DNA from 3 places in the Mesorhizobium sp. M2A.F.Ca.ET.043.02.1.1 genome. Region 3 is predicted to be linked to each of the others. Evidence: predicted binding sites of a transcription regulator. Region 3 holds the regulator's gene; each other region holds the start of a gene.

Region 1 (2,198 bases), 1.2 Mb from region 3:
ATATTTCTTGGCGATCCACGGGCCGATGAAGGCGCCCTGCGCATCGTCACGCGTGTAGAGCCGCATGATCGTCGGCCAGCCGGATTTGGCGGCGGCATCGGTCAGCACCGGGTTCGACGAGGCCGGGCTCATCATCAGCGTGCCGGCTTCGGCATAGACGGCGGAAGCCGGAATGCTCGAGCCCGAGCAGGCATGGCCGTCGACGAACTTGACGCCGTTGGCGACGATGCGGTTGGCAACCGACACCGCCTGCTTCGGATCGCATTGGTCGTCCTCGATGTCGAGCTTGATCTGCGAGCCGTTGACGCCGCCGGCGGCGTTGATGGCGGCGGCGGCAGCCTGCGCGCCCTGCTTGAACTGGTCACCGATGGTGGCGAGCTGGCCGGTCATCGGGCCGACCACCGAAATGGTGATGTCGTCGGCAAAGGCAACCGGGGCGCTCATCATCAGGCCAAATGCGGCCGCGCTCAAAATACCCAATCTTTTCATGGCTATCAGAACTCCTCCACTTGCGCGCGGCGGCATGGCCGCGCTTCTTTCACAGAGCCGGGACAATTTCACCCTTCGCCGAGACTGTCGAGATGACAGTACGGCCGGTTTTGGTTCATTCCGGCGAGGATTTCTTGGGCCACGCGCCCGTGTAATGCAAAAAGCCGCGCCGACCTTGTTTCGGTCGGTCGCGGCTTTTGCAGTCGAGCTCCCCAGACGCCCCCGCCTGAAACCCGCTCGCTTCCCTGTTTCTAGTGGACCATGATCTTATCCGAAAACCGCACTCCCCTTTTCACTGCGTGGACCTTCGGTTCGGGATCATGGTCGGCGCGGCTTTGCCCTGTTGGCCTGCCGCGTTCTTGGTCTTGTGGGCCGGCCGTCTTTTCGCGGCCTTGTCCAAATCAACCTCTCAGCGCTGCGCGCAGGATCAGTGCATCGTCATCCATTCGCGGGCTTCGCGCAGCGCCATGGCGATCTCTACCTTCGACATGGTGGCAGACAGTTCCGAGCGCAGCTCGGCGGCGCGGACCGAACCCTTGATCGCGGCGATGTTGAACCATTTGTGGGCGGCGACGACATCGGTCTCGCAATCGCGGCCGGTCGCATACATCATGCCCAGTTCGAAAAGAATGTCGGCCTGGGCAGTTGCCCCCATGGCGCCGAAGCCGTCTTCAAGCATTTCAAAACGTGCCATTTCAATCCCCTGTCTGGCTCCCGAGAGCTGCCTCCTTCTGTCCCTTGCTTTCCCTCGGGGCGGGCCGCTCTTTCGATGCTTTCGAGGATGAAGCCTGGCCTTGAATCCGTCGTTAAATGGCTTGCTTAATTTGCGGAAAACAAAGCTAAAACAAGAGGTAAACGCGGGAAACCGTTAAGCATGGGAATCCAGCGTTTGCGGGGTTTTGCGTCAAATTCGATGAAAATTGGCGGGAGCGGAATCAAGACTTCGCTAACCACGGGAACCGAAGCGTTTTTCCAGTGCCGTTCATTTTCGGCCATGCGCGAGGCGAAAAACGCTACAACCTTCCGTGGCGGCACCGCTTTTGTTTTGGCGGGAGCTGGACTAGCTTTACCTTTGCGTAAGGGACTGGAAGGCGGGCCGGAGTCCGCCGCATGCCCATTGGGAGGAGCACAAGATGTTTCGAAAGACGAGCCTGGCCCTGGCGGCCACCTTGATCATGGCGGGCGCCGCGTGGGCCGACCCGATCGAAGGCAATTGGAAGACGCAGGCCGGCTCGACGGCGGCAATCGCTGGCAGCGATGCGTTCTCCATCACGCTGAAATCCGGCAAGTACTCCGGCAAGACGATCGGCTCCTTCAAGGCCGCCGGCGACAACAAATACACCGGCACCATCGCCGACCCGGAAACCGACAAGACCTATTCCGGCAAGGCGACGCTGTCGGGCACCTCGCTGAAGATGAGCGGCTGCGTGCTCGGCGGCCTGATCTGCAAGAGCCAGACCTGGCACAAGCTGTAACTGACCTTCCGAGATCATCCGAAACGGGGCCCCGAGCGGCCCCGTTTTCTTTTGCGGCGGCGGCGCTCCGCCGAACGGTCTTGTCGCCGACGGCGGCTTGAGACCTCGTCAATCATTTTGAACCGCAGATGAATACCCGTCTCAGAACCGGTTCAGAGGCATTGCGGCATTCTCTCCCGCATTGAAGGAGAGAGAAATGCTTGCCCGTCGCTTCACCATCGTCTGCCTGCTGAT
Region 2 (2,198 bases), 110 kb from region 3:
TGCCCTACTGCCCTACTGCCCTACTGCCCTACTGCCCTACTGCCCTACTGCCCTACTGCCCTACTGCGCCCCCGTCTCGACCACCTCGAAATCATGCGTGATCGTCGCCGTCTTCGCCATCATCGCGCTGGCCGAGCAGTATTTCTCGATCGACAGGTCGATCGCCCGTTTCACCTTGTCATGCGAGAGCGCGCGGCCCTTGACGATGAAATGCATATGGATGCGGGTGAACACTTTCGGGTCGGTCTCGGCCCGGTCGGCGTCGAGCTCCACCACGCAATCCTCGACCGCCTCGCGGCCTTTCTCCAGGATATGCACGACGTCATAGGCCGAGCAGCCGCCGGCGCCGATCAGCACCAGTTCCATCGGGCTCGGCCCAGGCGTCTTCCCATCCGGCCCATGCGCCGTGCCCAGCACGACCTTATGCCCGCTGCCGGATTCGCCGACAAAGGTGCGTTCCTCGACCCATTTGACGCGTGCTTTCACGGTGGTCTTCCTTGAGAAATTCCGGTCCGCGCTAAGGCCTGTTGAGATTCAGGTCAGGCCGCGCAGAAAATGGCGGGTTCCGAGAACCGGCCTACGCCGGCCGAAGCCCTCACAAGTGTCCCGCTCTATGAAGGTTACTGCCGGCGAAGGATGGATGGCTAAAGCGGCAAAGGCCGCGAAGGCATGCCATGGGATTGGAGGCGGCGCCGACGGAAGCGGTCCGAGCGACATCGCCTTCCTCTAAACGACCATGTCGAGACGCTTAGAACGGGATCTCGTCATCCAGCTCCCGCGACGCGCCGCCGCCACCGCCGCCCCTGGAACCGCCGCCACCGCGGCTGAAACCTTCGTTCGGGCCCGACTGGCCGAAATCGGAACCACGGCTGCTGCCGCCTGAATAGTTACCGACCTGGCCGCTACCGCCCTCGCCGCGCGCGTCGAGCATCTGCAGCTCGCCACGGAATTTCTGCAGCACCACCTCGGTCGTGTAGCGGTCATTGCCGGTCTGGTCCTGCCATTTGCGGGTCTGCAGCTGGCCCTCGACATAGACCTTCATGCCCTTCTTCAGATACTGCTCGGCCACCTTGGCGAGCTGGTCGTTGAAGATGACGACATTATGCCACTCGGTCTTTTCCTTGCGCTCGCCCGAATTCTTGTCGCGCCAGCTTTCCGAGGTGGCGATGCGGATGTTGACGACCGGATCGCCGGAATTCAGGCGGCGGATTTCAGGGTCCGCCCCGAGATTGCCGACCAGAATGACCTTGTTGACGCTACCCGCCATCGTACTTCTCCGCGCTCATCCGAAACAAATTTTAAGTCGCTCACCTTACAGCCTCAGGGCCGCCCACGCCCGTAAAGGCTGGCTTTTCCCACAAGGTTTTTGTTCCTCTTTCGTTCTAGCATAACCGATGCTTCTGTCAAGGAATGTCAGCAAGAGGTAGTGTCCTGGTGTGGGAAACGAAAGGGGATATCTCCGAATGAACACCCTGACACATGAGGATCAGCCGCGCGAACTTTGGCGGACCGGAGTGGAGACGCGGATGCGTGTTGCCGCCGCCAACGGCGCGGCCGAGCTTTGCATATTCGAACAGTGGGTCGAACCGGCAACCGGGGCGCCGACCCATTCGCATTCGGTGGAGGAAGTGCTGACAGTGATTGCCGGCGAGGCCGAAATGTGGATCGAAGACAGGCGAGCAGTACTGACTGCGGGGCAGTCGCTGATCATCCCGGCGCATCGCAGGCATGGCTTTCGCAACATTGGGTCCGGCATGCTCCACATCCATGCCGTGCTCGCATCGCCGATCTTCGAAGCAAGCTTCGACGGAGCCGCGAATCCGGTGAAGCGCTGGACATCATAAAAACAGCGCTTGCCAAATCTATAAGTATCGACTTATGCTTTCCGCATGATCGAAGCAGAGATTTTCCGGGCGCTCGCCGACCCCACCCGTCGCGCCGTCTATGAGCGGCTGACCGCCAGCGAGATGACAGTGACCGAGCTGCGCGCCGGCATGAGCGTGTCGCAGCCGGCGGTCTCGCAGCATCTCGCCATTCTGCGCGGCGCCGGCCTGGTGGTCGAGCGGCGCGCTGGCCGCAACGCCTACTACCGCGCCGATCCGCAGGGGCTCGACCCGCTGCTCGGCTGGATCGAACGCTACCGCGCCTTCTGGCCGGAAGGCATCGAGAAGTTGAAGACGGTTCTGAAGGGAATGGAC
Region 3 (2,198 bases):
CCGCGAACGCTCCAACGAGTTCACCACCGACAATTGGAAGCGGGCGCTGAAGGCCGAGGACATCGTACCGCCGGAGACATTTGCCAAGGATGCTCTCGATATCGCCGACCCGGTCGACCTGCCGCCAGGCTCGCCCTTCTATTGCACCGGCGACCTCTGCATTGGCCGGCATCCGTCCAGCGCGATCGTGGCGCTCGCCGAAAACCGCGACAGCGCACGGCCCGCCTGCGGCTTTGCCGACCTCATCGTCATCAACGATGCGACGGCCTACAATCCCTGCTGGGATCAGCGCGTGCTTGTCGTCACCAAGCGCCAACTGGCGCGTGACGGCAGCGCCGCCGTCTTCTTCGATCCACAATCGGCAACCGCGCGAGCAACCATCCAATATGCGGTCGAAAAGCCATATCGGCCCTGGCACGAGCAGCGCAAATACACGCGCGAGGCGAGGGGACTGCCGCCTTATGAAAAGCCTGAGAGGGCCAAGCCCTCGAAGCCGGATCAGTAGCGGCGGATCAGCCCGACGAGCTTGCCCTGCACCTTGACCCGATCCGGCCCGAAGATGCGGGTCTCGTAGGCCGGGTTGGCGGCCTCCAGCGCGATCGAGGCGCCCTTGCGGCGGAAGCGCTTGAGCGTCGCTTCCTCATCATCGACGAGCGCCACCACGATCTCGCCCGGGCTCGCCGTGTTGGCGTTTCGGATGATGACGGTGTCGCCGTCGAAGATGCCGGCCTCGATCATCGAGTCGCCCTTGACCTCCAGCGCATAATGCTCGCCGCCCATGATCATGTCCGGCGGGACCGAGATCGAATGCGTCTGGTGCTGAATGGCGTCGATCGGCACACCGGCGGCGATGCGGCCCATCACCGGAATGGACACGGCTGAAGCGGCGTCGTCATCATTGCTGGGTGTCGGCGTACGTGAGGGCGCTGCCGGCTTGACCTCTCGACTTAGATTGCCCTGGCCGCCCTGGATGACGCTTGGCGAAAATTTCTTCGCGGCGTTCAGGCCGGGAGCGATCGAGTCGGGCAGGCGCAAGACTTCCAACGCGCGCGCCCGGTTCGGTAGCCGGCGAATGAAGCCGCGTTCTTCCAGCGCCGTGATCAGCCGATGGATGCCGGACTTCGAGGCGAGGTCGAGCGCTTCCTTCATCTCGTCGAAGGATGGAGGGATCCCGCTCTCCTTCAGGCGTTCATGGATGAACATCAGGAGTTCATGTTGTTTGCGCGTCAGCATTGGCGGCCCCCACGGGTTCCGAAACCAGAATCAGAAAAACAAACCCAGAACAAACACTATCTGTTCCAGTTGTGTTCCGCAACCGTTTAAAGTTTAATGAATTTCTTAAGGCGGGCGAAAGAATGTTGCATCCGACGGTGCCTGGCCGCCACCGGTTGGGCTGTGTCATTGATTCCGCTCGATTTTGCAATTCTCCTTATGCTGAAATTGAGAGGCGACATCGTCGCGGAGGTGCTGAAGGGATCCAGTCAGCTGACCCAACCATGTACCGTAACGTGAACGAAACGAACTCAAAATGCCAACCTTGGCGACGATTCCGATCCTCAGCCTTTGCCGTCTATGGACCAGCTAACATAGGACAGAAGGTTCTTGCCGGGTTGCGGACGGTGATGGGACAACCGCCTTGGTCGCCGGAGGGATGTAGCGGCCTGGGTCGAAATGGAGGCGGTAGCACATGAGGGGAATTCCCGATCTTGCCGAGGTCGTGGCGATGGACGCCGCGGACCCGCTGCGCCCCTTGCGCGATCGCTTTGTTCTGCCGGAAGGGGTGATATACCTTGATGGCAATTCACTGGGCGCCGCTTCGATCAATGTCTTCAACGAGATCGAGACGGCCGCGAAGCAGGAATGGGCGCAGGATCTCATCCGTGCCTGGAACACCGCCGGCTGGTTCGACATGCCTGTCAAGCTGGGCGACCGGCTCGGGCGTCTGATCGGCGCCGCGCCTGGCCAGACGGTCGTATGCGACACCACCTCGATCAACATCTACAAGGTCCTGCATGCGGCGCTCGCGATGCGACCCGACCGCTCGGTGATCGTTGCCGAAGGCGACAGCTTTCCGACCGACCTCTACATGGCGGAGGGGTGTCCTCGAAACGCGGCCCGGCGCGGTGCTGCGGCTCGAGGGCGTCGATGCGCCGACGATCGAGGAACTGATCGACGACCGTGTCGCGGTCATCCTGGTC

Evidence for each region. The regulator LexA, encoded in region 3, represses DNA repair genes until DNA is damaged. The targets are predictions, from matches to a motif close to TGTTCNNNNTGTGTTCNG.
Region 1: a site for LexA is predicted at 1,319-1,336, ahead of EJ068_RS25870 (sel1 repeat family protein). Genes of this name have one in related genera too.
Region 2: a site for LexA is predicted at 1,368-1,385, ahead of EJ068_RS00335 (single-stranded DNA-binding protein). Genes of this name have one in related genera too.

Annotation. Positions count from the first base shown of each region.
Region 1 is NZ_CP034445.1:5,471,456-5,473,653, reverse strand. Features, by position in the region: partial or broken gene EJ068_RS25875 (ABC transporter substrate-binding protein) at 1-489, opposite strand, end outside; gene EJ068_RS25870 (sel1 repeat family protein) at 917-1,183, opposite strand; gene EJ068_RS25865 (DUF2147 domain-containing protein) at 1,623-1,964, shown strand; gene EJ068_RS33735 (hypothetical protein) at 2,161-2,198, shown strand, end outside.
Region 2 is NZ_CP034445.1:67,932-70,129, forward strand. Features, by position in the region: gene EJ068_RS00325 (OsmC family protein) at 61-486, opposite strand; gene EJ068_RS00335 (single-stranded DNA-binding protein) at 749-1,267, opposite strand; gene EJ068_RS00340 (cupin domain-containing protein) at 1,464-1,844, shown strand; gene EJ068_RS00345 (metalloregulator ArsR/SmtB family transcription factor) at 1,890-2,198, shown strand, end outside.
Region 3 is NZ_CP034445.1:6,658,448-6,660,645, reverse strand. Features, by position in the region: gene EJ068_RS32230 (ComEC/Rec2 family competence protein) at 1-505, shown strand, start outside; gene lexA (transcriptional repressor LexA) at 499-1,233, opposite strand; partial or broken gene kynU (kynureninase) at 1,688-2,198, shown strand, end outside.